DNA from 3 places in the Actinopolymorpha singaporensis genome. Region 2 is predicted to be linked to each of the others. Evidence: riboswitches for the same ligand, from Rfam matches in the RefSeq annotation. Region 2 holds a riboswitch; each other region holds the start of a gene.
What was found. A riboswitch is a leader RNA that binds a small molecule or an ion and turns the genes downstream of it on or off. The one in region 2 is predicted to bind cyclic di-AMP.
Positions count from the first base shown of each region.

Region 1: it holds a riboswitch for cyclic di-AMP, as region 2 does, so the genes downstream of both, BLU27_RS23040 (LysM peptidoglycan-binding domain-containing protein) here and BLU27_RS03895 (C40 family peptidase) in region 2, are expected to answer to the same signal.
Region 3: it holds a riboswitch for cyclic di-AMP, as region 2 does, so the genes downstream of both, BLU27_RS24020 (C40 family peptidase) here and BLU27_RS03895 (C40 family peptidase) in region 2, are expected to answer to the same signal.

Region 1 is NZ_LT629732.1:5,125,836-5,136,300, forward strand. Features, by position in the region: gene BLU27_RS23005 (tripartite tricarboxylate transporter TctB family protein) at 1-169, opposite strand, end outside; gene BLU27_RS23010 (Bug family tripartite tricarboxylate transporter substrate binding protein) at 166-1,164, opposite strand; gene BLU27_RS23015 (sensor histidine kinase) at 1,271-2,929, shown strand; gene BLU27_RS23020 (response regulator) at 2,926-3,600, shown strand; gene BLU27_RS23025 (GNAT family N-acetyltransferase) at 3,622-4,110, opposite strand; gene BLU27_RS23030 (AAA family ATPase) at 4,141-7,062, opposite strand; gene BLU27_RS23035 (metallophosphoesterase family protein) at 7,059-8,216, opposite strand; cyclic di-AMP (ydaO/yuaA leader) riboswitch at 8,691-8,840, shown strand; gene BLU27_RS23040 (LysM peptidoglycan-binding domain-containing protein) at 8,846-9,520, shown strand; gene sigK (ECF RNA polymerase sigma factor SigK) at 9,634-10,236, shown strand; gene BLU27_RS23050 (anti-sigma factor) at 10,233-10,465, shown strand, end outside.
Region 2 is NZ_LT629732.1:839,481-849,945, reverse strand. Features, by position in the region: gene BLU27_RS03915 (carbohydrate ABC transporter permease) at 49-441, shown strand; gene BLU27_RS03910 (ABC transporter substrate-binding protein) at 461-1,807, shown strand; gene BLU27_RS03905 (alpha/beta hydrolase) at 1,812-2,579, opposite strand; gene BLU27_RS29470 (hypothetical protein) at 2,714-2,869, opposite strand; cyclic di-AMP (ydaO/yuaA leader) riboswitch at 3,383-3,541, shown strand; gene BLU27_RS03895 (C40 family peptidase) at 3,550-4,680, shown strand; gene BLU27_RS03890 (DoxX family protein) at 4,915-5,337, shown strand; gene BLU27_RS03885 (class I SAM-dependent methyltransferase) at 5,378-6,073, shown strand; gene BLU27_RS03880 (MoaD/ThiS family protein) at 6,081-6,365, opposite strand; gene BLU27_RS03875 (WD40/YVTN/BNR-like repeat-containing protein) at 6,374-7,489, opposite strand; gene BLU27_RS03870 (helix-turn-helix transcriptional regulator) at 7,528-8,343, opposite strand; gene BLU27_RS03865 (ArsR/SmtB family transcription factor) at 8,647-9,024, shown strand; gene BLU27_RS03860 (SRPBCC family protein) at 9,021-9,470, shown strand; gene BLU27_RS03855 (phosphocholine-specific phospholipase C) at 9,634-10,465, shown strand, end outside.
Region 3 is NZ_LT629732.1:5,359,907-5,370,371, forward strand. Features, by position in the region: gene BLU27_RS24010 (M48 family metallopeptidase) at 1-884, opposite strand, end outside; gene BLU27_RS24015 (hypothetical protein) at 1,276-2,682, opposite strand; gene BLU27_RS24020 (C40 family peptidase) at 2,779-3,810, opposite strand; cyclic di-AMP (ydaO/yuaA leader) riboswitch at 3,821-3,980, opposite strand; gene BLU27_RS30010 (hypothetical protein) at 4,191-4,505, opposite strand; gene BLU27_RS24030 (NYN domain-containing protein) at 4,768-6,090, opposite strand; gene BLU27_RS24035 (phosphotransferase) at 6,178-6,918, shown strand; gene BLU27_RS24040 (class I SAM-dependent methyltransferase) at 7,032-7,793, shown strand; gene BLU27_RS24045 (DEDD exonuclease domain-containing protein) at 7,957-9,726, shown strand; gene BLU27_RS24050 (Lrp/AsnC family transcriptional regulator) at 9,815-10,096, shown strand; gene trpD (anthranilate phosphoribosyltransferase) at 10,119-10,465, opposite strand, start outside.

The DNA.
Region 1 (10,465 bases), 2.1 Mb from region 2:
GCAGTACGCCGAGCAGAGTCGGCACCGGACGCGGACCGACAGGGTCGTTGCTGCTCGTCGCGCTGCCGATGCGGCTGGCGTCGACGACCACCGCCGTACCCGCCAGGGCGAGGAACGCGCACACCCCGTACTGTGCGCGATCCGGCCGCTGTTCGTTCGTCTGGTTCATGCCAGCCCGAGCCTCGACAGGGTGTCGGCGACCGTCTGGTCCTGTTTCCTGAGGAAGGTGCCGAACTCGTCGCCGGTGACGTAGGCGTCGGTCCAGCCGTACTTCTTCTCCTGGTCCTTCCAGTCCTGCGTGCCGTGCATCTTCGTCAGGGCGTCGACCCAGACCTGGCGCTCCTCGTCGGAGATCCCTGGTGGGGCGACGATCCCGCGCCAGTTCGTGAACACGAGGTCGATGCCCGCGCTCTTCAGCGTCGGCGCGTCCTTGATCGCCTCGACCGGCTTCTCACTGGTCACCGCGAGGACCCGGATCTGGCCCGCCTCGATCTGGTCGAGGAACTCGCCGACACCACTCGCTCCGAAGGCGATCTTGTCGCCGAGGAGGGCAGGCAGCAACTCGCCGCCGCCGTCGTACGTGACGTAGTTGACCTTCTTGGGATCGATGCCCACCGCCTTGGCCAGTTGCATCGGCAGCAGGTGATCCGGCCCGCCGGGCGAGGAGCCGCCGCCGACTGCGACGCGCTTGGGATCTGCCTTCCAGGCGGTGACGAGATCGTCGATCGTCTGGTACGGCGAGTCCTTGGGAACCACGATGGCGCCCGCCTCCTCGATGAGCTTGGCGATCGGCGTGGTGTCGGTGAGCTTCGCCTTCGACTTCTGGGTGTACGACGCACCGACGACGCCAAGCCCCATCTGCATGGCGAGCTTGCCGTTGCCCTTCTCGTTGACCGTGCGCTGCAGACCGACCACGCCGCCGGCACCTTCGAGGTTGAACACGTTGACCCCGGTGGCGATCTTGTTGTCCTCCATCACCTTGGCAACGGTCCGGGCCGTGATGTCGTAGCCGCCGCCGGGGCTGTTGGGGACCATGATCCGCAGATCGCCGACCGGTCCGTCGGCCTTCTCGCCTTGCTGCTTGTCCGCCGTAACGCCGCAGGCACTGGCCGCGAGCACCGCGGCAGCCACAGCGCCGGCGAACAGGCCCCTTCGAAGTTTCATCGCGGTTTCTCTTTCGTTTCGTCGGACTCAGGCGCGATGATGGTGGCTCTTCAGCGGGTGGCCGTCCACCGTTGTGTCACTTGCGAAGGTTGTGTTCATTGTGGTCATGAGGTCCCGCCGCCCCTCCCTGGCGGGCCAGTTGCTGGCTCTGCAGCTCGTGATCATCGTCCTCGTCCTGGTGGCGGTCGCCGCGTTGTCACTCGCCCAGTCCGCGGCGACGTTCAACCGTGTCGAGGGCCGCCGGGTCGCCGCGCTCGCCGAGCAGCTGGCCGCCAATCCGCTGGTACGCGGCGAGCTGGTTCCCCCCGAATCCGCCGGCGCGCTCGCCACGCTCGTCCAGACCGTACAAACCCAGTCCGACGTCACGTCGGTGACCGTCGCGAACGCGCGCGGCGAGGTGGTCAGCTCCACCAATCCGCTCCTCGTCCGTACCCGGCTGCCGTTCGGCGGCCCGGACGGCAGGGTCGGACGTGGCTGGTCCGGGGAGATCGACATCGGCGGATCTCGCGAGCTGGTCGCCCAGGTGCCGGTGCTCTCGGCGCAGCGGCAGAGCCTGGGCAAGAACCTCGGCACCGTCATGATCGGGGAGGCGTCACCATCGCTGTGGGACCGCCTGGTCGGCGCTTCGTCGTACCTCGTGATCTATCTCGGCATCGCCAGCCTGATCGGGCTGGTCGGCTCCTGGCTGCTGGTGCGGCGGATCAAGCGGCAGACCTTCGGCATGGAGCCGCGAGAGATCGCCGGGCTCGCCGAGCACCGTGAGGCGATGCTCTACGGGATCGCCGAGGGTGTCATTGCGCTCGACCCACACCACTGCGTCACGCTGGCCAACGCGGTGGCCCGGACCCTGCTCGACCTGCCCGAGCGGTGCGTCGGCAAGAGCCTCGACGAGCTCTCGATCGAGGGACGGCTGCGGGACGTCCTGCTGGCGTCCGACGGCGTCGCCGAGCGGGACGAGGTCGTGTTGAGGCGAGGGCGGGTCCTGATCATGAACCGGATGACCGTCGTGAAGGACGGCCGGACGCTCGGTTCGGTGACCACCCTTCGTGACCGCACCGAGCTGGCAGAGCGGGAACGCGAGGTCGGCTCGTTCCGCAGCTCGGCTGAGCTGCTGAGGGCACAGGCCCACGAGTTCGCCAACCAACTGCACACCATCTCCGGCCTGATCCAGATCGGAGAGTACGACGAGGTGGTGCGCTACGTCGACGCGCTCAACCTGCACCGGCAGTCGCTGGACCTGACTCTCACCCAGCGGATCCAGGACCTGGCGGTCTCCGCCCTGCTGATGGCGAAGTCCGCGCACGCGGCGGAGCGCAAGATCGAGCTCCGGGTCTCCGAACGCACCTGCCTGAACCACCTGGACCCACACGACTCGGCGGACGTGGCGACCGTCGTCGGCAACCTCGTGGACAATGCTCTGGACGCCGCGGCCGACGCCGCCGGAGGCGCAGAACCCGCCTGGGTCGAGCTCGAGGTCCTGCAGGACGCGTCGAGCGTGGAGATCGTCGTGCAGGACTCCGGCCCGGGCGTGGCACCGGACCTGGCGCAGGAGGTGTTCTCGCACGGGTTCACCACCAAGGCCGCGAAGGCCGGTGAGCGAGGCATCGGGCTGGCGTTGACGCGGCGCATCTGCGTACGCCGCGGCGGAGAGATCGCGGTGACGAACACCACCGACGGCGCCAGGTTCACTGCTCGCCTGTCGATCGGTCAGCGTGCGGACAGCACCATGCACACCATCGGCATGACCGAAGGAGCGGCCCCATGATCGGCGTACTCGTCGTCGACGACGACTACCGAGTCGCACGGATCCACGACAACTTCGTCGCCAGAGTGCCCGGCTTCACCGTCGTCGGCGTGGCCCACACCGGCCGGGAGGCCATCGCCATGGCTGCCCGGCTCCGCCCCGACCTGGTACTGCTCGATCTCTACCTTCCCGACATCCACGGCCTCGACGTGATCAACCAGCTAAGGGTCGCCGGGCACGACTGCGACATGCTGGTGATCTCGGCCGCCAAGGAGGCCGCCGCGATCCGTACGTCGGTCCGGCAGGGAGCGGTCAACTACCTGCTGAAGCCGTTCGGTTTCGACGACCTTCGGCGCCGCCTGGAGCGCTATGCTGCGCAGCGGGCGGGACTGTCGCTCGCCGCGGTTCAGGACCAGACAGACGTGGACCGCATGCTTGCCAGCGCCACCTCACGGATGACCGCGACCGCGTTGCCCAAGGGGCAGAGTGCGGAGACGGCCGCACTGGTCGAGCGGGCTCTCCGCGCCGCCGACGCCGGGCTTTCCGCCGCGGAATGTGCCGACCAGGTGGGCATCTCGCGGGTGAGTGCGAGGCGGTACCTCGAGCACCTGAACGAGACCGGACATGCCGAGATCACGCTGCGCTACCAGGCGACCGGCCGACCCGAACGTCGCTACCGCTGGGTCGGCTGACCGGTGCCGGAGGTGGTTTCGTCAGCCGACCGTGAACGTCAACTGCGTGGCCGGCAGGTCTGTTTCGGGCGGCCCGATCCGCCGCCGGCCGACCTCGCCGGTCGCCACCGCCCGCACCACGTCGGGCCAGAACTGCCGGGCGGCCGCGTTCGCGTCGTAGTACTCGAGGCTCCACTCGCCCGGGTAACGGCGGAACAACGCGTGCGCCGCCGACCGGCCGACCCCGAGCCGGCGGTGCTTCGCGACGACGAAGAACTCCGCGAGGAGGTTCACCCCGTCCACGTGCCGCACCAGCGCGAACCCGGCCAGCCGGTCACCCACCAGGATGAACAGCGGCTCGCGGCCGGCCTCGACGAAGTAGTGGTCGAGGTAGCGGTAGGAGTACGTCCCGTGCGTGGACAGCTCGACGTCCCTGAGGGAGCTGAAGTCGTACAGGTAGAGCTGCAACAGGTTGGCGAGGACGGACTTGTGGGGCTCGGTCACCCGGACCAGCCGAACCGCGTCGTTCACCCGGTCAGCCTAGGGGGCCGTCCGGCGCGCCTAGATCCGCACCACCCGGGCGCCGGGGACCGTCCCGACGTACCGGTCCGGCGCCGAGGTCAGCAGGATCACCTGACCGGTGGCACCGGCGCGGGCCAGCAGCGCGCCCATCGCCTGCAGCCGGCCTGGGTCGGACCAGCCGAGGGCGTCGTCGAGCACCACCGGGACGCCGCTGCCGTCGGTGGCGGTGAGGCCGGCGATGGCGAGCCGCACCAGGGTGGCGAGCTGTTCGCGGGCGCCGGTGGACAGTGACGACACCGGAAGCCGGATCCCGTCGACCGTGCGGGCCTCCACCTCCAGGTCGGCGCCCAGGCCGACACCGAACGACGGTCCGTGCACCACCCGGCCGAGCGTCTCGATGCGTTCCCGTAGCGGTGCGGCGTACCGGAGACGGGCCTCAGCACGGTGGCGTTCGAGCGTCTCCCGCAACCGCGCGGCCGCCAGCGCGCGGCGTTCGAGCGTGGCGTGGTGCTCCTCGGCGTGGGCGAGTTCGGCCCGGGCCCGCTCGGCGGCGGTGGCCAGGCCCTGCGCGCCGGCGCGTTCCAGCGCGCCCTCGACCCGGCTGAGCTCGTCCTGCAGGTGTTCGACCTGCTCGGCCAGCTGCGCGCGCAGCGTCGTCGCCTCCGCCAACTGCTCACCGAGCCGGCCGGCTCCGCTGCGCGAGACCGCCTCCTCCGCCCCGGCGAGATCCGCGGCGATCGCGGCCGCCTCCTGCACCGCCTTGTCCAGCGCGGCGGTGAGGAGCTCGTCGCCCTGCCGGGCACGGTCGCGGTCCAGCGCGTCGCGGATGTCGGCACGGCGTTCGGCCGCCTGCTCGGCGCGTACGCGGGCCTCGGTCGCCTCGTCCCGCGCGGCCTCGAACGCCGTACGAACGCCTGCCTCGGCGGCCTCCGCGCGGGCCAGCGCCTCTGCCGCGGCGACGTCCTCGGCCTGTGCACGGGCGAGCGCCTCCCGGGTGCGCTCCTGCGTGCGGGGCAACGGCTCGCCTGCCGTCAAGGTCTCCTTGACAGACCTCGGAGTCTCGGCCGGCAAGGGCTCCTCGGCCGGCAAGGGCTCGTTGACAGCCAGTGTTTCCTTGGCCGGGGATTTCCTCGCAGGCAGGGATCTCTTCCGAGGAAGGGATTTCTGGACAGGCAACGGCTCTGCGTCGAAGAGCGTGGCGGCCCCCTCCGCGCGGTTTCCCCACACGTCGCCACCAGAGTCGTCGTCGCCCCCAGCACCGTCGGCCCTGTCACCGTCGGCCCTGTCACCGTCGGCCCTGTCACCGTCGGCCCTGTCACCCGCAGGGTCGTCGAGACGCCCGTCGTCGGTGACCCTGGCCAGCAGCTGGTCGCGGGCGGCAACCAGGTCGGCGAACGTGCGTCCCTCCAGTCGGCGGGTGAGGTCCTCGCGAGCGACGGTCAGGGCGCGCTCGGCCTCGGCCCTGGCCCTGGCCGCCTGCCGGACCGCGCCGATGTCCGGAAGGCCCAGCTCCGCGAGAAGCCGCCGCTCGGCGTCCTCGGCACTGGCGGTGGCGGCGGCGAGTTCGGCCGCGCCCGTACCCGGTCGTACGGTCACCTCGACCACGCCCGGAACGCTGACGGTGGTGTCCCGGTCGACCGTCACCTCCCGGTGGGCCTCCTCGAGGGGTACGCCGGACAGCTCCACACCGGCGTCACCGAGCCGGCGGACCACCATCGCCGGCGCACCCGCGGCCAGCGCCGCCCGGGCGGCGAGCACGTCCACGTGCGCGGATTCGGCGGCCTCCAGCGCGGCCTCGTCGACGTTCGCGCGCTCCAGTGCGGCGGCGGCCCGGCGTTCCTGTTCGCGGGCCTCCTCCACCGCGGCGAGCCGCTCTTCCAGATCGGCCAGGTCGGAGCGGTCACGCAGCCTGGACAGGTGCGCGTCGAGCCGGCGGACCTCCGCCCGCCGTGCGGCCTGCTCGTCCCTGGCTACCCGAAGTGCCGCGGTGGCGTGTTCCCACTCCTGCTCGGCGACCCGCAGAGCGGCGGCCGAACGCAGCCGTACCTCCTCCGCCTCGGTCGCCGCGCGGTCGCGCTCCTTCGCCTCGGCGACCAGGGCGGTCCGGCGTTCGGCCTCCGCGCGGGCAGCCTCGGCCTGCGCGGCGGCGAACTCGGCGTCGCGGCGCAGGCGTTCGACCTGACCGACGAGCTCGTCCGCGGCCTGCCTGCGGTCGGAAAGCTCCGCGACCCGGGCCTCCTGCTCGCGCAACCGGGCACTCATCGTGGCCCGGTCGCGGGTCAGGCGTTCGGCTCGGCCGACGTCCTGCTCGACCTCGACCAGCCGTGCCTGTGCGTCCTCCACCCGCACGCGTTCCTGGTCGCGCCGGCTGATCGCCTCGGCGTAGTCGCCGCTGGGCCGGCCGGTCCGGGTGAAGTACCGCTGGTACTCGCGTTCGACAGCCGCCACCAGCGGCACCGACGCGCCGTGGTCGACCTCACCACCGGCGGACTCGTCCAGTGCGGTGAGCACCGCCGCCACCGAACCGGCAGCCGGCACGGCGAGCGCGTGTTCCTGGCCCACCACCAGCGCCGCCCACAGGCTCTGGTCAACGTACGCGGCGAACAGCCTCGCGGCCTCGTCGTGCGCCTCCCGCCCGGTCCAGGTGTGCCCGCCCGGATCGACCCGAAGCTCGGTGAGCCGCTGACGGAACCACCGCTTGCGGTAGTGCACCCGCTGCCCGCCGAGGGTCAGCTCCGCGGCGACCTCGCTGGGTACGTCACGTCCGGCCGGCTGGACCGCGCGCAGCTTCGCCGCCTTGGAGTCGTCCGGCAGCTCGAACAGCAGGCTGAGCGCCTCCAGGATGCTGGACTTGCCGGTCTCGTTGTCGCCGAGTACGACGGTGACGCCGGCCTCGTCGAAGTCCAGGTCGCGCGCGGCCACCCCGCGGAAGTCGCGCAACGTCAGCCGGTGCAGCCTCATGCCGCTCCCCCGGCCAGCCGGTGCAGCAGCGCGAGTGCGTCGGCGGCCTCGCCCGCGTCGTCGCTGCCGCTGGCGACGGTGAGCCGCAACTCCTCCAGCGCGGCCCGGGCCGGCCCGGTCACCGGTAGGTCGTCCAGCATCTGGTCGTCGGGCAGAACGCCGACGTCCCAGTTCCGGCGCCATCGCTGGATCGCGGCGTACACCTCGGTCTGCGCGTCCAGCAGCACCTCCAGCCGCGTCAGCCCGGCGACGGACAGCGCGCCGCGGACGCCGAGGCGTACGACGGTGCGCGCCTTGTCCGGCTGCTCGCCCAGCCAGCGGTCGAGCGCGTCGAGGGAGCTGTCGCCGTCCACCTCGACCACCCGGGAGAGCAGCCGCCAGGTGCCCACGCGTTCAGGGCTGACGGTGCAGGTGGAGCCTCCCGGGCCGGTGGACAGCTCGACCAGGAGCACGTCACCGGGGTGTTCCTCCTCTGGGCGCGTCGGCTCCGGAGTGCCGGCGTACCAGATCCGGCCCGACTCGCCGACGGACGTACGCGAGTGCCGGTCGCCCAGCGCGGCGTAGTGGATCCGGCCGGCGGCGAGCGCCTCCTCCAGCGTCCGCAGGCGTACCAGAGCCGGCTCGCCGACGTCCGGGGCGAGGCTGTCCGTCTGGCCGTGGCCGACGAGGACCCGCACCACGCCCTCCGCGGGCGGGTCGGCGTCGAGCACGTCTGCCACCGGGTCGCGCAGTGGCCGGCGGGTACGCCACGGGGCACCGACCACCTCGACACCAGGAGCGGGCGTGCGGGGGTCGGAGTCGCGCAGCACCTCGACGTGGGACGGCAGGTGCGCGGCCAGCATCGGGCTCGCCCACACCGAACCCGGCTCCAGCGAGTCGTGGTTGCCCGGCAGCAGATAGACCGGGCAGGTGAGGGCCCGCAGCGCCTCGCACGCCCGCAACACGACCTTCCGGTCGACCTGGTTGGCGTCGAACACGTCACCGGCCACCACGACGAACGCCGCGGAGGTACGGGCGGCCACCGCGCCGATGCGTTCGATCGCGTCGACGCGCGCCTGGCCGTAACGAGCCTGCGCCTCCGGGCCGAGGAACCGGCGCATCATCCCGAGCTGCCAGTCGCCGGAGTGCAGGAACCTGATGGTGGTGTCGGGCATCGTGTCCCGAACGCTAGCGAGACCCGCGCCCGAACACCCGTTCGCCACGCGGAGACGACGAAAGCCCGCGCCCTCGGAGCCGTTCTTCGTCAACCACAGCGAGAAATTCCGGCGCGCCGCGGACCTGGTAAGACCGCGTCGCCGACCGCTCGCACAGCCTGGCGCGGCGGGCCGGTCACCGGCCAAGCAACCGCAGTCGTCATGGCCGTCACACCATCGCCTGCAACCCCGTCACCAGCGGTTTTGCCTTCTGTCGCAGCAATCTCGGCCGGCGCGCGGACGGCATCGTCAGCTCGTCGTCGGGTCATCGTCGGCCGGGTCGCACCCACTTCATCGTGGTAAACAAAGGACGGTCGCGACTTCGGTGAATCCTCTGGATCAGGTTGGCAACGAAACGATCACGTCGTACAGTCATTGCCGGTCGCGCCGACAGGGGGGCGGCTACGACCCGCTTCGCCTAGCTCCGCCCGGCGGTGTCGTCAGACCCGGTACTTCCATCGGGCGGAGACGGAGGAACCACATACGGACCCGGTGACGGGTCCTGGGGTGAAGCCGCCTCGGCGGCCGGGCACTTCCTCTCGCCCGAATCCGACAGCTAACTCCGCAGGCGACGGGAGGGAACCGATCTCATGGCCTATCAGGCAAAGCACCGCGGCGCCAGTCGTTCGAAGACCGTCGCCAAGCGCGTCACGCAGACCGCCGCCGTCACCGGTATCGCCGCCGCCGTCCCCGTGGTCGGAATGGCCGCTCCGGCCCACGCCGCCAGCACCGACACGTGGGAGCGCCTCGCCCAGTGCGAGAGCAGCGGCAACTGGCACATCAACACCGGCAACGGCTTCTACGGCGGCCTGCAGTTCACCCGTTCGACCTGGACCGGCTTCGGTGGCGGCAAGTACGCCTCCCGCGCCGACTACGCCAGCAAGTGGCAGCAGATCGCCATCGCCGAGAAGGTCCTGAAGGTGCAGGGCTGGAACGCCTGGCCTGCATGCTCGGCCAAGCTCGGCCTCGGCTCCGGCGACAAGGGCGGCAGCCCGAACACGCGCGCCCAGACGCAGGAGCGCAAGCAGCACAGCACCCGCTCCTCGCGTGGCACCTCCCGGCCGAAGATCGTGGCCAGGTCCACGCACTCCCGGCACGCGGCCACCGGCGCCAGGTACGTCGTCCGTCCGGGCGACACCCTGTCGACCATCGCGCAGGCGCAGGGTGTCGACGGCGGCTGGCGGGCGCTGTGGAAGCTCAACCGGAAGCTGGTCGGGAGCAACCCCAACCTGATCTTCCCGAACGAGCGGCTCCGCCTCGGCTGAGCCTGACCGCTTCACCAAGGTGAACGCCCCGACTGCTGCGGCGGTCGGGGCGTTCGTCCGTCCTGTCGGCCCCCTCCGCATCACGGTCGGCGGTGCACGCGAAGATGGACCCGATGAACGAGGCGCCCAGACCACCGCGACCGGTCGGTGACCCGTCGCCGACCGCCGGCGACCTCGTCCCCCGGGTGGCCCGGGGCGACGAGGAGGCCTTCGGCGCGCTGTACGACCTGCTGGCCCCGCAGGTGTTCGGCGTCGTCCGCCGCGTGCTGCGCAACCCCTCGCACGCGGAGGAGGTGAGCCAGGAGGTGTTCGTCGAGATCTGGCGTACGGCGTCCCGGTTCGACCCGTCCCGCGGCTCGGTACGCACGTGGGCGGCCACGCTGGCCCACCGCCGGGCCGTCGACCGCGTCCGGTCCGAGCAGGCGTCCACCGACCGCGAACGCCGGGCCGCGGCCGGCGACAACTCCCCCTCCTACGACCAGGTGGTCGAGGAGGTGACGGCGAGCCTGGAGCAGGAGCAGGTCCGCCGCTGTCTGGGTTCCCTCACCGACCTCCAGCGGCAGGCGGTGACCCTCGCCTACTACGTGGGGTACAACTACCGCGAGGTCGCCGAGCACCTCGGCGCCAACCTGGCCACGGTCAAGACACGCATGCGGGACGGGCTGGTCCGGCTCCGCGACTGCATCGGCGGCGTGGAGCTGGGGGCGCCGCGATGACGACCGCCTCCGGCGTGGCCGAGCAGCCCGACCGGCCCGACCTCCACTCGCTGGCTCCGCCGTACGTACTCGACGCGCTGCCCGAGCCGGAGCTGCGCGAGTTCGAGGCGCACCTGGCCACCTGCGCGACCTGCCGGGAGGAGGTACGCCAGCTGGGTGCCGTCGCGGCCGAGCTCGCCGCGGCGACCGCCACCGAGCCTCCGGAGCAGCTGCGCGACAGGGTTCTCGC
Region 2 (10,465 bases):
GCCAACCTCGGCTGGGTCAACACCTACGCCGGGCTGGCCATCCCCGGCGTGGGCAGCGTGTTCGCGATGTTCCTGCTGCGCCAGCACATGATGACGCTGCCGGGCGAGGTGAGCGAGGCGGCCAAGGTGGACGGCGCCGGTCACCTGCGGATCCTGTGGAGCATCATCCTGCCGATGTCGCGTCCGATGGTCGTGACCGTCGTCGTCATCGCGCTGGTCGAGAAGTGGAACGACTTCATCTGGCCGATGGTCGCCACGAACACCGACTCGATGCGCACGCTGCCGGTCGGGCTGCTGATGCTGAAGAACGTAGAGGATTTCACCAACTGGGGTGCGGTGATGGCGGCGACGGTGTCCGTCGTCCTGCCGCCGCTGGTGGTGTTCTTCTTCGCGCAGCCGCAGATCGTCGCAGGGCTCACCCAGGGCGCAACGAAGGGTTGACGGCGGCATGAGGAGAAGCATGACGGGGAACGACATGCCGCGGTGGAGTCGCCGAGGATTCCTGGCCGCGCTCGGCGGAGTGGGCGTCGGCGCGCTCGCCGGCTGCGGCGGGGGTGAGTACACCCAGGTCACCGGCGCCACGCCGCGGGAGTCCCGCAGGCGCACCCACATCGTCGCCTGGCACTCCTTCGGCGGGATCCTGCAGGAGGCACTGCAGAAGCTGATCGACGAGTTCAACCAGTCCCAGCGCGACGTCTTCGTCGAGGCGCAGTTCCAGGGCAGCTACGAGCAGACGATGCAGAAGGTCGCGGCGGCGATCATCGCCCGGCAGATTCCCGACCTCGCGGTGTTCTCCGAGATCACCTGGCGCAAGATGCACCTGGCCGACGCGCTGGAGCCGTTGAACTCCTACTTCGACGACCGCCTCGGCCCGCACACCTACATAGACCAGTTCATTCAGGAAGGCACGGTCCAGGGCAGGACCTGGTGGATCCCGTTCGCCCGCAGCACGCCGCTCTTCTACTACAAGCAGATCTTCGCCCGGGCCGGACTCCCCGCGCGAGCGCCCCGCAGCTGGGAGGAGTTCCGTGAGTGGGCGCCGGCGATGATGAAGGTGAAGGGCAGGGAAGGCGCGCCGCGGGCGTTCGCCATGGGCGGCACCTACGCCAGCTGGTACTTCCAGAACAACGTCTGGGCGTGGGGCGGCAACTTCTCCAGGGGCCTGGACATCAGCATCGGTGACGAGCCGGCGCTGGCTGCCGGCAGGTGGATGGTCGACTTCATCCGCACGGACCGCGCCGCCTACCTCTCCCAGACGCCGGACATCGACTTCGGTCAAGGCGTCACGGCATGCACCGTGCTCAGCACCGGCAGCCTGAAGAACACCTCAGAGCTGGCCAAGGCCGGAGGCTTCGAGATCGGCACCGGTTTCCTGCCCGAGCACGAGGGTAGGTTCGGCTGCCCCACCGGGGGCAGCGGGTTCGGGATCCTGCGGAATGCCCCGGCCGAGCGCAAGCAGGCTGCGTTCGCGTTCCTGCGTTTCCTCGCGCAGCCGGCCAAGTCTGCACAGTGGACGATGGCCAGCGGTTACATGCCGGTGGTGAAGGCGGCTCAGAGCGATCCCAAGCTGGTGGCGCTGACCAGGCAGGACGACAAGTTCTCCACGGCGCTTCGGCAACTACCGAAGACCAAGCCGCAGGACCTCGTTCGTCCCCTGGTTTCCAACGCCGGTTACATGATGGACGTCGGCCTGCAGAAGCTGTACTCCCCCACCGTGTCGGTGGGGGCGGTCTTCGGCCGGCTGCAGAAGCAGCTGCAGTCGCGGGCCGACCTGATCGAGGAGAGCTACACCAGGCACTACAAGTAGGCCGTCAGGACAGCGGCAACCAGCGGAGCACGTCCTGGATCTTGCGGTCCCACAGGCCCCACTCGTGCTCGCCGGGCTCGTACTCCACCGTGACGGGTACGTCCAGGCGGCGGGCGGTGTCGACGAACGCGTGGTTGTGGGCCAGCAGGTGATCCTCGGTGCCACACGACACGTGCAGAGCCGGTAGTTGTCGGCCCGACTTCGCGGCCTGCTCCAGCAGCCACAGCAGGTCGTTGTCGGTGCCGCGGACATCTTCGCCGAAGACCCGGTCCATGAGTTCGGGCCGGCCTTGCCGCATACCGGGGTTGGCCACGTCGAGCGCCCCGGAGAGACTGGCCGCCGCCGCGAAGCGTTCCGGCTGGCGCAAGGCCCACTTGACGGCGCCGTACCCGCCCATCGACAGGCCCGCGACGAACGTGTCCTGGCGACGGGTGGACACCTTGAAGAAGTGGTCGACGAGGGAGGGAAGCTCCTCCGACAGGAAAGTCCAGTAACGGTTGCCGTGCGCCTCGTCGGCGTAGAAGCTGCGGTGCACTGCAGGCATGACGACCGCGAGGCCGAGCGTGGAGACGTAGCGTTCGATGGACGTACGCCGCAGCCAGATGGTGTCGTCGTCACTGAGGCCGTGCAGCAGGTAGAGCACAGGGGCACCGCCCGCGCGCGCGGCGCCGGACATCCCGATCTGGGTGCTCGTCTCCTGCGGCAGGATCACCGTCATCGAGGTGCTGAGCTCCAGTGCCTCGGAGAAGAAGTCGCAACGCATCAACGCCATCGGCGGAGCTCCTTCACTGTGGCCGGAAAACACGTCGCTGGCAGCCTTCCCGAAGGAAGGCTGCCAGCGCAACGGCCGAACCCGGTCGCCCAGCTACTGCCGGGAGAGCCGGTTGGCTCACAGATTGATTCGGGTCAGAACCAGACCTTCCGGCCGCCGACCGGACGTCCGATGGCGCCCAGGATGAACAGCACCACTCCGATGACCAGCAGGATGATGCCGATGGTCGAGAGGATCGAGATTCCCAGGGCGAAGCCCAGGATCGTGAGGATGATGCCGAGGATGATCACAGTTACAGCCTCATCTTTCTAGGGGGTCACCGGTCGGCTAGCTTAGCGATCCGTACCGGAATTTCGGTGCTGCAGCGTAGCCGCCTTCCGGGCTTGTGTCCGGACTTCGTTTCCAGACTGTGATCATTACGCGGGCGACCTGCCGTTGCAGCGGCTGTGTGTGCCGATCCGGCCGGGAACCCCGACCGCCCGACGTCCTGCGTACTCGTGATGGTGAGGTGGCGCGTCCGTGCGAGGTCGCGTTCCGGCTTTCCACCGCCGACCGCGGTCGGGCGTGCGCACTGTGCCTCCGCCCGGCTGAACCTCTGCGCAACGCTGTGACCAGCCCGTATGCCGAGGTGATCCCGCGTAGCGGGAACAAACCTTGCGAGATGCCGAATTCCCGGACAACTTCTCAGGGGTGCCGGTGTTGATTGATCACGGACTGGTCACTATGGTCTCCATCAGATATCTGTCCAGTTTGAGTCGGCCGTCCGGGTCGACGCAGATGTCTCGCTTAGTCCCTGTTGGGTTGATCCACCGTGGATCAGTCCTGCGGGGAGCCGGGGAACCACGTGTTTTCTGGGGTGAATCGGCAGGCGCGACGGTCGCACGTTGACCGCCGGACCCGCCGTAGGGCAACTTCCCGGCCCGAACCCGTCAGCTCACCCGGTAGGCGTTGAGGAAGAAAGGCACCGCCTGTGACAACCCGCAGGGCCCGGTCAGGGCGCGCGTTGTTCGTCGTCGGCACCACCACGGCGACCCTGGCCGCTCTGGTCGCGCTCCCCGGTTCGAGCAGCTACGCCGAGCCGTCGACGCGAAGCATCGGTGAGGTCCGCCAGCAGGTCAACGAGCTGTACGCGAAGGCCGAGAAGGTCACCGAGCAGGCCAACGAGCTGGGTGACAAGATGACGGCCATCAACCGCCGGGTGCGCAGCCTCGACGCCGACGTCACCCGCCAGCAGCAGCGCGTGAGCGCTCTGCGTGGCGACATCGGACAGTTCGCCGCTGCCCAGTACCGCGCCGGCAACGTCGACATGACCGCTCAGCTCGCGGTGTCGAAGAACCCGGACGAATACCTGGCCAGGATGCGCACGGTCAAGGTCGTCGACGCCCAGCAGGGCGACATGCTCCGGCAGCTGCAGGAAAGCCAGAAGCGGCTCGCCGAGCAGCGTGCGGCCCGGTCGGCGGAGCTCGCGAGCTACCGCGAGGCCAAGAGCCAGGCCGACGCCCGCCGGAAGACCGCGCTCCGCAACGCTGCCGAGGCGAAGGCCCTGCTCGATCGCCTGACCGCCGAGCAGAAGCGGCGCATCGAGGCCGCCGAGCGCGCGGCCCGCGAGAAGGCCGCCCGCGAGCAGGCCGCGCGGGAGAAGGCGGCGGCTCGTTCGACGCGCAGCACCGGCGGTGGCAGCCGCACCACGCCGAAGTCCGGCCCCCCGTCCAACCCGGGTCCCGCACCTGCTCCCGCTCCCGCGCCCTCCAGCGGCCGCGGCGCGACCGCGTTGGCGTTCGCCAAGGCCCAGCTCGGTGAGCCGTACGTCTTCGGTGCGGCCGGCCCCAACAGCTGGGACTGCTCCGGCCTCACCATGGGCGCGTGGGGAGCAGCGGGCGTTTCCCTGCCGCACTCCTCGCGTTCGCAGTACGCCATCTCCACCAAGATCTCCAAGTCCCAGCTGCGGATCGGTGACCTGGTGCTCTTCTACAGCGACCGTCACCACGTGGGCATCTACGCGGGCAACGGCATGGTCATCCACGCGCCGCGCCCGGGTAAGTCCGTCGAGTACATCAAGATGGAATACATGCCCTACGCCGGAGCGGTGCGGCCCGGCTAGGCCGCGCACCTCTCCGCGCCCCCCCGAACCACGACAGGCGTTGATGCCGGAACCCCCCGCTGGCGTCAGCGCCTGTCGTGCTGTCCAGCAACATCCGCGTTCGGTTCTCCTCCGGTCACTCCGCGATGTGCATCTGGTGCGTCACCGATGACTTCGGGCGACGTGGACGGTCCATACACCGACACGTTCGTACCGCCCGGCCACGCCCGGGCCGCCCGAAGGGGAGCACGTCTCATGGCCACGCACGAAGTCCGGACGACCGACGCGCCGCACCGCTCTCGCGCACTCACCGTCGCCCTCTGGGTCCTTCAGGTCCTGCTCGCGGCGGTGTTCCTGTCCGCGGCGTTCACAAAACTGTCCGGCGACCCTGCGCAGGTGGAGGGTTTCGAGGCCATCGGGTTCGGCCAGTGGTTCCGCTACCTCACCGGCGCGTGTGAGCTCGCCGGCGCGATCGGCCTGCTGGTTCCGCGACTTTGTGGACCCGCCGCGATCGCTCTGGTGGGGCTGATGGTCTGCGCCACGCTCACCAACCTGTTCCTGATACCGGGTATGGCCGCGGTGGCGATCCTCACCGTGGCCCTGGGTGCCCTTCTCGGGTTGGTCGCACGGGCGCGATGGGCGGACACCAGGGAGCTACTCGCCAGGTTGCGTCGTTGATCGAACGAGGGACGCGACCGAGCGAGAGGGAGTGGGCCGGATGGAAGTACGACGGCGCGAGGGTTACCACGGCACTGGCCCGGGGGCGATCACACCGGACGGCTGCGCGGTGGAGCTGTACAGCAGGATCCCGGTGGACGACTCTCCCGACCTCATCGCCCGGTCCGTGCCGGCCGGCGCCACGATCCTCGAACTCGGCTGCGGCGTCGGCCGGATGACCCACCCCCTGCTCGAGCGCGGCTTCACGGTGACCGCCGTCGACGAGTCCCCGGAGATGCTGGAACGCGTCCGGGGCGCGCGCACCGTGCTCAGCCCGATCGAGACGCTGGACCTCGGCGAACACTTCGACGTCGTACTGCTCGCGTCGTTCCTGGTGCACGCCGGCTCGGAGGACGTCCGCCGGGGAATGCTGCGTACCTGCCTGGACCATCTCGCGGCCGGGGGATGCGTGCTGATCCAGCGTGAGGGCAGCGACTGGCACGACGTGGTGCCCCGGGAGCGCAAGGTAGGTGACGGGGTGGCCAGGGTCCTCTCGTCCGAACCAGTCGGCCCCGGCGTCAACTCGGTGCATTTCGAGTACGCCTTTCCCGACGCGGTGTGGACGCAGACGTTCCTGTCCCGGCCGCTGTCCACGGAGCAGTTCGAGCAGGCGCTGGCCGAGGTGGGGTTGCGGGTGGACGCCTACCTCACCGACGACGGAACGTGGGTACGCGCCGTCCCCGCCACGACGACCTGACCGAAGCTCAGCCGCCCGCCATGGCGCCGACCACCAGGAACGGCTCGGCGCCGTCGGCCACCTCGCCGGGCAACGGCTTGTCGGGGTCGTCGTGGGAGAGGTCCTGCTGGCAGGCGAAGAAGCGGACGAACGCGCGCCGACGTCGCGTCTTCGGGTCGCGGATCGTGCCACGCAGCATCGGGTAGCGGGCCTCCAGGGCGTCCAGCACCAGCGCCTGTGTCGGCTCGCCGGGCACCTCCAGCTGCACCTCGCGGTCCGCTCCCGACAGGGTGCGCAGGTGTGCGGGGAGCACGACGCGGATCATGGCAGCGTCTGGACTTCGACGGACAGGACCGCCGGGAGGTCGCGCACGATCGGCGCCCAGCTGTCGCCGGCGTCGGCCGAGGCGTAGACCTGGCCGCCGGTCGTACCGAAGTAGATGCCGCATGAGTCCAGCGAGTCGACTGCCATCGCGTCCCGCAGGACGTTGACGTAGCAGTGGCTCTGCGGGAGGCCCCTGGACAGCGGCTCCCAGTCGTTGCCTCCGGTGCGGCTGCGGTAGACGCGCAGCTTTCCCTCGGGCGGGAAGTGGTGGGAGTCGCTGGTGATCGGGACGACGTAGATGGTGTCGGGCTCGTGCGCGTGGACGTCGATCGGGAAGCCGAAGTCGGTCGGCAGGTTGCCGCTGATCTCGTGCCAGGAGTCGCCGGCGTCGTCACTGCGCATGACGTCCCAGTGCTTCTGCATGAACAGCACGTCCGGCCGTGACGGGTGCATGGCGAGGCGGTGGACGCAGTGCCCGACCTCGGCGTCCGGGTCCGGGATGCCCTCGGATTTCAGGCCGCGGTTGATCGGCTGCCAGGTCTTTCCGCCGTTGTCGGTGCGGAACGCCCCGGCGGCGGAGATCGCCACGAAGATCCGATCGGGGTCGGTGGGGTGGAGCAGGACCGTGTGCAGGCACATACCGCCGGCGCCGGGCTGCCAGTGTGGGCCGGATCCGTGCCCGCGCAGCCCGGACAGCTCACCCCAGGTCTGGCCGCCGTCTGTGCTGCGGAACAACGCGGCGTCCTCGACGCCGGCGTAGACGGTCTCGGGGTCGGTCGGGGAGGGCTCGAGGTGCCACACCCGGGCGAACTCCCAGGGGTGCGGGGTCCCGTCGTACCACTGGTGGGTGCCGGGCGTGCCGTCGTAGCTGAAGTTGTTGCCGGCCGGCTGCCAGGTCTTCCCGCCGTCGTCGGAACGCTGGATCACCTGGCCGAACCAGCCGCTGGTCTGCGAGGCGTACAGCCGGTCGGGATCGGCGGGCGACCCCTTCACGTGGTAGGTCTCCCACCCTGGGAAGTGCGGACCGCTGACGTCCCAGTCTTCGCGCCGGCCGTCGGAGGTGAGGATGAAGGCGCCCTTGCGGGTGCCGACCAGAACGCGTACGCCGCTCACTGTGTGCTCCTTCGTCGCGGGCCGAGCCGCTGAACTGTCTACCCTGCGTACCCCGAGGCCAAGCTAGCGGTCCGACCGGCCGCTGTCTTCTCCAATCTTGCGCTTCTGCAGGCCAGCGGGGGCAGCGCCACGACCACGGGCGCGGACCAGGACGGCGTGAGGTCGAGGTGGACGTCGCGTCGCACCGGGGGCCCGGTCGGCGCCACCCGGACCGGCCCTGGTGAGTGGCCGCTGACGCCCTGCTCGGGAAGGAGTTGTCCGAGCGGGTCGGCCCGTCCGGGCAACGCGGCGGCGAGCAGCCAGTAACTGCCCGGCGGGATGCGGGTGAGGACGAAGCCGCCGCCGTCGTCGAGCAGGGCGCCGCTCACCGGCGTACCGCGCGGGGCGCGGCGGGAGAACACGCCGACGTAGACCGCGGCGGAACCGCCCAGCGCGGCCATCGCGACAGGGCTGAGATGGGCCACACCGGTGACCACGCCGCCGTGCCGGTCACCACCGGGCCGGCTCACCGGCCGCGGCGGCTCGGTGGCGAGCGCGTCGGGAAACCGCCGGAACTCGCGCGGGCCGACCCCCACCGAGGCCGCGAACCGGCTGGTGAACGTGCCGATGGAGGTGAAGCCGACCGCGAAACAGACGTCGATGATGCGTTCGTCGCTGTCGAGGAGCAGGCGCTTGGCGTGCTGGAACCGGTGCGCGCTGAGGAACTGGCCCGGCGGGAGGCCGAGGTGGCGTTCGAAGATCCGGGAGAGGTGGAACGGGCTGTAGCCCACGTGGTCGGCGACGTCGCCCAGGCGGATCGGCTCGGTGGCGTGCGCGGCGAGGAAGCGTGCCGCCTGGACCGCGACCTCGAGCATCGCCTCACACCGCCGTACTGCGTATGAACGCCGTCGTTTGGCCAGTTCGGGTCTCGACACGCCAGGCCGGACCGGCGGGCCCACCCTAGAGGATGGGCCCGGCCGGCTCCAGCACCTCGGCTACACCGTTGCCGACCCTCCCCGGGTAGTTACAGGTGCTGGCCAGGCCGACTATATCGAACATGCGTTCGATATGCCAGCTGGAGCCGCAAAGTACGGAGGGCTCGGCGTGAGCGTGCTCTCCGGCGACAAAACTTAAGCGTCGACTTGAATTTCTCGGACGGAAGGCATATGGTTAAGCACATGCTTAAGCATCACGCTGAGGCTGCCGACGGGGTGTTCCACGCCCTGGCCGACGCCAACCGGCGGGCGATCGTCGATCACCTGACCCGCGGCCCGGCAACGGTGAGCGAGCTGGCGCGGCTGCTCGGCGTGACGGTCGCGGCCACGGTTCAGCACCTGCGGGTGCTGCAGGCGAGCGAGCTGGTTCGGTCGGAGAAGGCCGGCCGCGTCCGCACCTGCCAGATCGATCCGTCCGGCCTGCGGCGCGCCGAGGAGTGGCTGCGCCTCCGGCGAACCACATGGGAGCGCCGCCTCGACCGCCTCGGCGACGTCCTCGGCGAGAGCGCGGACGAGCGCAGGTCGCCCCCGACGAACACCACTGAGGAGACCAGATCATGACCGAGCACTCGGTGAAGCACAGCACGTTCACGTTGGAACGGACCTACTCCGCGCCGCCCGCGAAGGTGTTCGCGGCATGGGCCGATCGCGACACGAAGGCGAAGTGGTTCGCGGCAGACGACCCTGCGTACACCCTCGACTTCCGCGTGGGCGGCACCGAGGCGGCCCACGGGCGCACGGACGACGGCGCACAGATCGTCGCCGAGTCGGTCTACCGCGACATCCTCACCGACGAGCGCATCGTCTACACCACGTCGCTGTTCGGCCGCGGGGTGCTGGCGACGGTGTCGGTGACCACGGTCGAGTTCGTCCCCGACGGCACGGGCACGCAGCTCGTACTCACCGAGCAGGGCACGTTCCTCGACGACCAGGAGCATCCCGAATGGCGTGAACAGGGCACCGGCGGCTGGCTGGACGCGCTCGGCCGCGAACTCGGCCAGTCCTGACCGCTCGCCTGCCCGACCTCGCCTCGGTGCCCTTCGACGCCGAAACCGGCAAGGCGGTGGTGGCCGGCGACCAGTGATTCTCCGAGGGACTCGTCACCAACCGGCCACCACTGGATCGGTCGCCGTTGGCGACAGGTGCACCGAACGCGACGACACTGCGACCGTGACCCAACTTTCCCGTCGCCGCCTGCTCGGTTCGGTTGCCGCCACCGCGGCCGGAGCGGGCCTCGCGTCCACGCTGCCGCCGTCCCTCCATCGTGCGATGGCCGCGCCCACGCGGCCAGGTGGCCTGAAGGCCGTCGAGCACGTCGTCGTACTCATGCAGGAGAACCGGTCGTTCGACCACTACTTCGGCACGATGCGCGGAGTCCGTGGGTACGGCGACCGCACGCCGCTGAGGTTGCCCAGCGGCCGGCCGCTGTCGCATCAGCCGCGACCCGGTGGCGGAGAGGTGCTGCCGTTCTCGGTACGTGAGGGCGCCGAACGCGCGCACCGCGACCCGTCCGACATCCAGTACCTCGGCGCGCTGGACCACAGCTGGCCGGGAAGCACGAAGGCGTGGGCGCGCGGCTGGTACGACGACTGGGTGGCCGCGAAGACCGAGGCCACCATGGCGTACTACGAACGGCGCGACATCCCGCTGCAGTACGAGCTCGCGGACACCTTCACCCTCTGCGACGCCTACCACTGCTCGGTGTTCGGCTCCACGAACCCGAACCGCAACTACCTGTGGAGCGGCAAGGTCGGTTTCGAGCCCGGCACGACGCAGCGGGCGGTCACCAACGCGGCGTACGACTACGACCACCCGGGTTACGAGTGGACGACGTATCCCGAACGACTGGAGGCAGCCGGCGTCCCCTGGCAGATCTACCAGGAGTGGGACAACTTCACCGACAACGCGGTGGAGTACTTCCGCCCCTTCAAACAGGTGGGTACGAAGGCGCTCACCGCGGTGGACGAGAAGTTCCGTACCACCGAGGAGCTGTACTTCGCGC
Region 3 (10,465 bases), 1.9 Mb from region 2:
CCGCACGCCACCCCGACCGCGCCCACCACGGTTCCGCGCAGTACGTCGTTGTGCTTGGCGTGCCCGAGTTCGTGCGCGACGATCAGCCGCACCTGGTCCGGCGTGGCGTCCGCCAGCAGCGTGTCGTACACCACGATCCGGCGGGTGGAGCCGAACCCCGAGACGTAGGCGTTGAGCCGGGTGGTGCGCCGGGACTCGTCGGCGACCAGGACGTCGTCCACGGGTACGTGGTCACGGGCGGCCAGGTCCAGCAGCGACGAGCGAAGCTGCCCGGGCGGCATGGGGGTGAAGTGGTTGTAGAGGGGTTCGACCAGGACGGGATAGACGAACGATCCCATCACCACCATCCCCGCACCGATCGCCGAGCCCAGCGCCCACCACCAGCGGGGAAACCTCCGGACCAGGGCCAGCATGCCGACCAGCAGCGCGGCGGTGACCGCGAACGTCAGCCCGGAGGCGATCGCGGTGTCCCCCGCCCAGCCGGCGAAGCTCTGCGTGGACACCCCGCTGTCCCGGCGAACGATCTCCAACCACAGGTCGAACGGCAGCACCAGGACCCGTATCGCCAGTGTCACCGCGAACGTCCCCAGGAGCGCCCGGAGCCACCACCGTCGTACGCGGGGCAGCAGGGCGCCGGCGAGCCGGGCGCCGGTCCGGGTCAGGCCGAGCCATGCCGAGACCACCAGCCCGGCCGCTCCGGTGAGGTACGCGGGTGCGCGCACCAGCTGCTGGAACGCCACGCTGCTGGCGATCTCGGCCTTGTCGAAGTCCTCGGTCAGCGGCGCGGTCGACGTCGGCAGCAGGGCACTCGTACGAGCCCACGGGCTCCACGGAGTGGTGATCAGGACCAGCAGGACGAGTCCGGCCAGCAGTGCCACCAGCACGGCCGTCGCCGACCGTCTGTCAATCCCGGGTTGACATCCTGGCCGGTCTTCGGGCCGACACTCCGGTCGACGTTTCGGTCGGCGCCCCGGTGGGCGTTCCGGGTGAAAACCGTCCGCCTGGTGACGCGCGGCACGTCGGCCGCGCCCGATCTCTCGTGGGTGTACGGAATCCGGCCTGGGCACGGAATCCCGTAGCCGCACGCTCCCCCGTCGACGCACGTTCCCCCCAACGCACGCTTCGAGCCCGGCCGGCTACGGCCCTACGGCCCGCGGTCTCGCCACAATCCTCACCCCGTTGCCGTCGGTCCGCCGGTCAATCGGCCAGTCGGAAACCGCTCGGTCGCCAAACCAGTCCGTCTGTACGCCAGTCCGTCGTTCGTCGGTCGGTCGGTCAGTCGTCGCTGCGTTCGCGCACGTAGGCGCGCCAGCCCTGCACGAATCGCTCGGAGGAGGTGCCGAGGACGCGCCGATAGACGCGTTCCTGGTCGACCTTGGTCCTGGCGCCGTCCATCGCGACGTAGAACCGCAGCAGCTTTGCCCGGTCCCAGCGTTGCGCGATGTAGCGGCACGCCGTCCACGCCGACTCGTACGCCTCGTCGAGTGCCCTGGCCCGTGGGTCGAACTCCGTGCCCCCAGGCAGCGCGTCCGGAGGCCCCCGGCGGCGCACGTCGCTCAGGAACTCGTGAGCGATCACCTCAGCCGGCAGCCCGGAGCGGTGGAAGCCCACGTAGTCGGCGAAGCCTTCCGAGAGCCACACCGGCATGCCGCTCACGGTGGCGTGTGCCGCGACGTGAGTCGCCTCATGGGTCAGAACCACGAGCCGGCCGAGGCTGCCGATCCGGTCGAACGTGTGCGGGTTGACCACAATGTGCGAGGCGAGGGCCGGATCGGGCCGCCCGACGGAGGTCGTCACGGCCGCCACCGCGGTCTGGGTGTGTGAGCCGACCCCGATCAGTCGTTCCATCTGCGCCTGGCTGGGCGGCACCAGGACGACGATGTACTGGTCCCAACTGCTCCCCCACACCTCCGACACCCGCCGTACGGCAAGATCGGCGGTTCGGGCGAAGCGGCGAAGCTGGTCCAGGTGGCCTGAGCCCGCCACCATGCTGTGCTCACCGTGGACGACCTCGATCCGTTCGGTCATCCACAGTGGCAGGGACGAATCGGTTCCCTGTCCTTCCCGGTCGCCGGCGACGTAGCCGACCCCGTCCCGGTCGACGAACGCCATCCGCAGCGTGGTCCTCCATGGCTGGGTGTCGCCGCTCGCGAGGCGGAAGGACAGTTCGACCGAGGCGACCCAGGCGGAGGGACCAAGCGCGGCCCGCCGGGCAGGAGTGAGCCCCCGCGAGTCGACGACCGGTGTGCCGAACCGCACCTGGCGCACCCGCATCCGCTGCAGGTTGTCGAAGAGGTCGGCGGCTGTGGCGGCGTAGGAACCGGCCCGTGGATCGACCGTGGCGAGGTACGCGCGCCGGTCGTTCGCCCGGATCGCGGCGCTTTGGCGGGCGAGCAGTTCCCCGGCCACCGCGACACGCTGGGCAGTGAGGTGCCCACCCCGGGCGGCGACCGTGGGCCGGACCTCCGGGATGGAGCCGCCGGCCGGGTACGGGGCGCCGACGGAGTTCATCAGTGCGCCGGCCGCGGACGGAACGGCCGATCCGGTGGCCACTGCCACAGCGGACGCGAACGCTCCGGACACCAGCAGAACGCCGGCGACGAGAACGGCGAGGGCCTGCCCGACGAACCGTCGGCGCCGAGCGGCCCGACGGCGTACCCGCTGCGGAGAGTCGCCGATCACACCCGCATCGTACGGAAAATGGTCGCCGCCTATCCTGCTGAACGAGGAGAGGCGGCGAGTGAACAGCTTTGGGCCGGCAGGAAACAGTGTGGGAGCTTATCCGGGCCGCACGGCGCCGGCGTACGGCATGTAGCGCATCGGGAGGTATTCGACGCCCTTGCCGGGGCGGGGAGCGTGGATGACCATGCCGTTTCCGGCGTACAGGCCCACGTGGTGCCGGTCGGAGTAGAAGAGCACCAGGTCACCGGGCTGCAGCTGCGAACGGGACACCTTGGCCGACATGGCGTACTGCGACCTGGAGGAGTGCGGAAGGGACACCCCCGCCTGCCGCCAGGCCATCATCGTCAGACCGGAACAGTCCCAACTGCTCGGGCCCGCGGCGCCGAAGACGTAGGGCTCTCCCAACTGGGCACGGGCGAATGCGAGGGCGGTGGCGCCCCGGCCGCTGCCGGACGGAAGCGGAACGCGCTCCTGGCTGCGGGAGGACCGCTGTGCGGCCTGCTCGCGGGCCTGGTCGGCAGCCTGCACCCGGCGCCGCTCGGCGGCGGTGAGCCGGTCGAGGACGGCCTTGGCCTTGGCGACGTTGGCGTCGGCCTGCTTTTTGCGGGCCTTCGCGGCGTCGCGGGCCTCGCGAAGGCGGGTCAGCTCCGCCTGACGGGCCGCCTTCTGCTCCGACAGGCGCTTCTGCTCCGACTGCAGCTGCTTGAGGAGATCGTCCTGCTGGCCCGCGAACGCCTGCGCGGTGCTCATCTGGGCGATGTATTCCTTCGGATCCTGGGCGACCAGGAGCTGCACCGTGCTGTCGACGGCACCCGCACGGTATTCGGTGGCGGCGAACTGGCCGATCTGGCCACGCAGCGAGTCCAGGCGCTTCTGCTGCCGGGCCACGTCCACGTCGAGCTTGCCGACGCGGCGGTCGATTACCTTCGTCTGGTCGTTCAGCTCGTTGGCCTGCTCGGCGGCCTTCTCCGCCTGCGCGTAGAGGTCGTCGACCTGCTTGCGAACCTGGCCGATGTCGCGGCGGGGCTCGGCGTAACTGGCCCCGGGGACCGCGGCGATGAGCGCGACAGTGGCGGTGCCGACGGCGAGCAGCGCGCGCCCGGATGGGCAGGTGCGGCGGTTGGACATCGGGCGGTGAGCCCCTTCTCCTAGACGCCTACCGGGTCAGCTGACGGGTTCGGGCCGGGAAGCCGCCCTACGGTGGTCCAGCCGGTCCAACGTGACCGCCAGGGCCGCCGATTCACCCCGGGAAACCTGGGTCCCCGGCTCTCCTCCGGTTTGGCCGGCGGAGACTAAGCGGGTGCCCGCGTCGGCCGGGTGGCCGACTTACGCAGAACGGACACTTCGGGCGGCACTGTAGTGATCGCGCCCGAGGCTTTCAAATCCGACAGGCCCGTTGCGGAGGAGTCCACGGAAATCAGGGCACCGCGTTACCGGTCACGCCGACACGCGACAGCCGCCGATCCTGGCGATTTCCACACTCTTCGCTCCCGGCCACGTCCGGACCGTCACCGCGCGGCCTTCATCCCGTCCCGGTGTGGTGCCTCCGGCTCCGCCAGCCACGGCGGGTGCTCCGGTGACCAGAGGCCGGATTCGGCCAGCACCCGGAGGGCCTTCCGGTCCGCCTCGTCGAGCTCGAACCCCACCTCGCCGAACTCCGGCGGGGCGACTCCCGACGCCTCCAGCCACGCAGCGTCGACCGCGACCGGCTCCACCTGCGCCGGCGCCGGCCCGACGGGCTCGACGCCCACGGGCTCGATCGACGCGGGTGGCGCACCGAGAACGACCGCGACCACGCAGTCCTCGCAGTGTCGCTTCCGCACTGCGCAGCGATCGCACTGGATCCGCATGCTGCCCTCCGTCCGTCTCCCCGGCGTCCGTGCGCCCGGCACCTGGTGGCGCCTGTCTCGCGTCCGGACTCGCCGTTGCCGGAAACGTTAGACACGACCACCGACAGTGCCCTCGGACCAGCACGTGACCGGCGTCCGGACCGGCGTCCGGACCTGCGTCCGGACCGGCGTCCGGACCTGCGTCCGGACCAGACCCGAACCAGACCCGAACCAGGTCCCCTGGGCGGTACCACGGTCAGCGCGCGAGCAGGCGCACCAACGCGTCGGAGGCGACCGGACGCGCGCCGGAGCGGCGTACCCCGTCCACGATCTCCCGATCGCTCGACACGACCACGACAGGACGCCCCTCGGGCTCGGCCGCCACCAGCTGGCGGATCACGTCGTCGGCGCTGATCCCGGCCGGGCTGAACCGGACCCGCACGCCTCTCGGCGTGTTCAGCGGCGGCGGCACGGCGAGCTTCGCCCCGTCGAAGACGCAGGTCACCTCGGCGCCGGTGCGGGCCGCCACGCCGCCGAGCGCGGTCACCAACCGGGTCCGCTGGGTCTCCAGCGGAAGAGTCGGCCAGGCCGTCTTGGTCACGTTGTAACCGTCCACGACCAGATGGACCTGGGGCACGGTGAGCAAGGTCTCGAGCGGTACGACGCCCTCCGGACCGGACGGGAGGCCGCCGACCGCCGCCTCCCTGGCCGGCACCGAGTCGGCCGGACGCGACTGCGTGGGCGGCAGTGCGAGCTCGCGGCGCAAACCCTGTGCGGCGTCGACCAGCGTGTCCAGCAGCAACCGCAGCCGGACGCTGGCCAGGTCCCGGCCCTCCCGTGCGGACCGGCGGCTGAGCTCGATCGCGGCCTCCGCGTCCGCGATGCGGGTCCGCAGGCGGCGCAGCTCGGCGTCCGCCCGGGCGGTGTCGGCCGCCGCCTCCTCCCGGGCGCGGGCGGCCAGCTCAGCCTGCCGGGCCGCCTCTTCCTCGGCAGCCCGCGCGCGCTCGCGCGCCTGGCGCAGCGTGCGCCGCAGGGTGGCGTTCTCCTCCTTCAGCGCGGCGAGCTCGTGCCGGCGCCGGTCGCGTTCCTGGCGTACTCCGGCACGCGCCTCCGCCACCTGCTCCCGCAACCGGGTCAGCGACTCCGATTCCCGCTCCCCGGCCAGCGAGGCGGTCTCGCGCTCGAGCTGGTCGAGCACCTCACCGACCACGTCCTCCCAGCCCACCGGCCGCAGGACGTACGCCGTGGCTGCCACGTCCATCGGATCGACCGCGGACGGCCGGCGCCCCTCGGCCACCGCGGCGGCGAGGTCGGGCACCAGGGTCCGGATGCGATCGGCCACCCGGGCACGGAACTCGGCGTCGGCGTCGACCGCGGCCGCGATGGGGACGGCCGCCAGCCGGGCGCGGCGGCCCGGAGCGAAGCGAGCGAACGGCCGGAGAGCGGAGGGCACCTCGTCGGCGGTCAGCTCACCGAGGGTGTCGGAGGCCATCCCGACGACCCGCTGGCGGACCGGCTCGGGCAGCGGTCGGCCCAGGTCGTCGGGCCGGTCCGGCGAGGCCGCTGCTCCGTTGCTCACGGCTGCGAGCGTATCGGCGCGCCCGCCTACTCGGGCCCGAGTCCCGGCTCGGCCGGCGGCCGGAGCAGGTCGGGCAGAATGCCCGGCATGCGACAGCTGCCGCACGGTTACACCAACCGCACCGTCGGCGACGGTTCGGTGGTGGTGAAGGAGTACGCCGGGCCGGACGCCCGGGACCGGCAGCGCCGCGAGCACCTTGTACTCGACCGGCTGGCCGGCGCGGTTCCGCTGCCGCAGTTGGTCGCCGCAGGCGGTCTCCGGCTGACGACCGGCTTCGTCGGCGGGGCGCACGGCCAGGATCTCCTCGCGCCGGAGGAGTCACCGGCCCGGGCCGCCGCCGTGCTCGCCGCCTGCGGGCGCACCCTGCGCGAGATCCACACGCTCGACCCGGCACGACTGTCCGACCTCCCGCCCCTGCCGGACACAGCGGTGACCGTTCCGCAGGCGCCCGGCGGGACAGGCGGGACGGCCGGCGGCCACACCGTCCCGGTACACGGCGACTACGGGCCGAACAACCTGCTCCTCGACCCCGCCGACCACACCGTCACCGCGGTCTTCGACTGGGAGTTCGCCCATCTCGGTTCCGCGGTCGAGGACCTGGCCTGGTGCGAGTGGATCGTCCGAACCCACCATCCCGACCGCACACCGCTGCTGGGCGAGTTCTTCGGGGCGTACGGCGGCCCGGCCCCCGGCTGGCCGACCCGGCGGGCGGTGATGGTCGCGCGGTGTCGCGCCCTGGAGGCGTTCTGCACCCGGTGGGAACCCGGCGGCGAGGGCGCTCGGCAGTGGGCCCGGCGCGCGGCCGCGACCGCGGCCTGGCGGGAGTGAGACCGGAACCGACCGGGACCGAGGTGGGGAGGAAGCCAGGAGCGGGCGACGAGCAGGCGCCCACGGCGAGGTGGCGCGGTGCGCCGGGCCGAAGCGTGGTTAACTTCGCCAGCGTGACGACGAAGGACCGCGAGAACCTGCTCTACCAGCTGCGGTACGCCATGCGAAACCCGGCGAAAGTACCCCCTTACGCCCGGCGGCTCGCCCGGGACACGGTGCTGCGCCTGCGCAACCGCGACCACGTGGACTACTACCGGGCGGTGATGAAGTCCGACGCGTCCCGCAGTGCCGAGGCCGCGGTGGGCAGCAAGTCGCACGCGCGGTGGCTGGCGCTGGGCCGGATGCAGTTCGACTACCTCGTCGAGCACGGCCTGCAGCCGAGCGACCGGATGCTGGAGATCGGCTGCGGAAACCTGCGCGCCGGCCGGCTGTTCATCGACTATCTCGACTCCGGCAACTACTACGGGATCGACATCTCCCCCGACATCCTGATCGCCGCCCAGCGAACGCTGGTCGAGGACGGCCTGCAGGCCAAGCTCCCGCACCTCACGCCGGTGCGCGACCTGAAGTTCGAGTTCCTGCCGGACGCCTACTTCAACGTCGTGCACGCACACAGCGTCTTCTCCCACTCCCCGCTTCCGGTGATCGAGGAGTGTTTCGCCCACGTGGGCCGCGTTCTGGCACCGCGCGGGTTCTTCGACTTCACCTTCGACCGCACCGAGGGGCGGGAGCACCAGGTGCTGCGCGAGGACTTCTACTACCGCACCGAGACGCTGCTGAAGCTGGCCCAGCGGCACGGCCTGCGCGGGCGGTTCATGGCCGACTGGGAGAAGCGGCCGCACGGCCAGTCAAAGATCCGGCTCGGTCACGCCTGACCTTCCGTGCCGGCGAACCTCGAGGCCGGCACGGAACCCCCGCCCACCCCCGGTGGCCCCGCACCGCGGCCCAGCCCGCACCGCCCGGTTCCCCTCGGCGATGAGCGGACCGGGCGCGCTTCGTTTCGTCCGGTTGTCGGTGGCCGCCCGTAGCGTCTGGCCCATGACCGTCGCGGAACCTTCCCTGCCCGTCCAGGCGAGCTTCGACGAGCTCGGCACCCCGTTGCGGGAGGTGACCTTCTGTGTGGTCGACCTGGAGACCACCGGGGGTTCGCCGCAGCAGGCGGGGATCACCGAGATCGGCGCGGTGAAGGTCCGGGCGGGCGAGGTGCTCGGGGAGTTCCAGACGCTCGTCAACCCGGGTGCGGCCATCCCGCCGTTCATCGCCGTTCTCACCGGCATCACCGACTCGATGGTGGCCTCCGCCCCGACGCTCGGCGCCGCGCTGCCGGCGTTCCTGGAGTTCGCGCACGGCTGTGTGCTGGTAGCCCACAACGCACCGTTCGACGTGGGGTTCCTGCGGGCCGCCGCGCAGGAGCACGGCCGGCCCTGGCCGTCGTTCGAGGTCCTGGACACCGCGCGCCTGGCGCGGCGGGTGCTCACCCGCGACGACGCGCCCAACTGCAAGCTCGCCACCCTGGCCCGCTTCTTCCGCTCCGGCACCGTTCCCCAGCACCGCGCGCTCGGCGACGCCCGGGCGACGGTCGACGTGCTGCACGGGCTGTTCGAACGCCTCGGCCCGCTGGGCGTGCACTCGCTGGAGGAGCTGGCCGCCTTCAGCTCGCGGGTCTCCCCCGCCCAGCGCCGCAAGCGCCACCTCGCCGACCAGTTGCCCCACGCGCCGGGGGTCTACGTCTTCACCGACGACCGCGGCCGGGTGCTCTACGTCGGCAAGTCCAAGGACCTCCGCACCCGGGTGCGCACCTACTTCACCGCCTCGGAGACCCGCTCGCGGATGGGCGAGATGGTGACCCTCGCCGCGAAGGTGACCGGTATCGAGTGCGCCACCCCGTTGGAGGCGGAGGTACGCGAGCTGCGTCTGATCGCCGCGCACAAGCCGAGGTACAACCGGCGTTCGCGGTTTCCCGAGCGCGCGACCTGGCTCAAGGTCACCGTGGAGCCGTTCCCGCGGCTGTCACTGGTCCGTGAGGTGAAGGCCGACGCGGCGACCTACCTCGGCCCGTTCGGCTCGCGGCGGGTGGCCGAGCGGGCCGTCGCCGCGATCCACGAGGCGTTTCCCATCCGGCAGTGCACCCAGCGGCTCTCCCGCAGCCCGCGCTCGGGCTCGGCCTGCGTGCTGGCGGAGATGGACCGGTGCGTGGCGCCGTGCGTCGGTGCGGTCGACGTACAGACGTACGCCACGCATGTCGACGCCATCCGGCATGCCGTCGCCGCCGACCCCACCCCGGTGATCGAGGCGGCCACCCGCCGGATCGGCCGGCTGGTGGTGGAGTCGAGGTTCGAGGAGGCGAGTGTCCATCGCGACCGGATGGCCGCATTCGTACGCGCCGCGGCGCGCTTCCAGCGGATGAGCGCGCTGGCTCGCTGTCCGGAGCTGGTCGCCGCGAAGCGCACCGAGGAGGGTGGCTGGGAGGCGCACGTCGTGCGGTACGGCCGACTGGCCGCTGCCGGCGTCGTTCCCCGCGGCGCGCCCGCGCGCGCCGGGGTGGACGAGATCGTCGCCACCGCTGAGACGGTCGAGCCACCACCTCCGCCGACGCCGGCCGCGACCGCCGAGGAGACCGAGCGGATCCTCGCCTGGCTTGAGCAGCCGGGCGTACGCCTGGTCGAGCTCGCCGGCGAGTGGAGCTGCCCGGTCGGCGGCGCACAGGCCCACACCGAGTGGCTGGACACCGCGTACGCCGCCCGCGACGACGTCGTACCCTGCCAGGACCGCAGGCGCCTGCGGCCGACCCACCGGCCGGCCCGATGAGGCGCCCGACCCCGCCCGACCCTTGTTCGCCGGCCGGCGCAGGACAACCGCCGCCTGCCGGCAGACCCAGGCGCCCCGAGGAGGCACCTTGATCACCGCCATCGTGTTCGTCCAGGCAGATGTCGCGCGCATCCCGGAGGTGGCCCAGGAGATCGCCGAACTCGACGGCGTGAGCGAGGTCTACTCCGTCACCGGTGACATCGACCTGATCGCGCTGGTCCGCGTGCGCGAGCACGACCAGGTGGCCGACGTCGTGGCCGACCGGCTCAACAAGGTGCCGGGCGTGCTGTCCACCGAGACCCACATCGCGTTCCGCGCCTACTCCCAGCACGATCTGGAGGCGGCCTTCAGCCTGGGAATTCCGGAGTAGGACGGGCCTCCCGGGACGTGTCCTAGCCGCGGGCCGCGGCCACCCAGCGCTTGAGTGTCGCTTCGGCCCGTCCCCCGTCCACCGAGTCCACGGCGCGCGCGTAGCCCGCGCGGATCCGGTCCAGCAGCGGCGCGGAGGACGGCTCATGCACGGCGAGCGCGGCGGCGGCGTTCAGCAGTACCGCGTCCCGCACCGGCCCGCGCTCGCCCGCGAGCACCCGCCGGCAGACGTCCGTGTTGAACGTCACGTCGCCACCGCGCAGCGCGTCCGCAGGGGCCGGGGCGATCCCGAGGTCGGCCGGGTCCAGCTTCTCCTCGCCCACCTCGCCGTCCCGCACGACCCACACCGACGACGTGGTGGTGGTGGTGA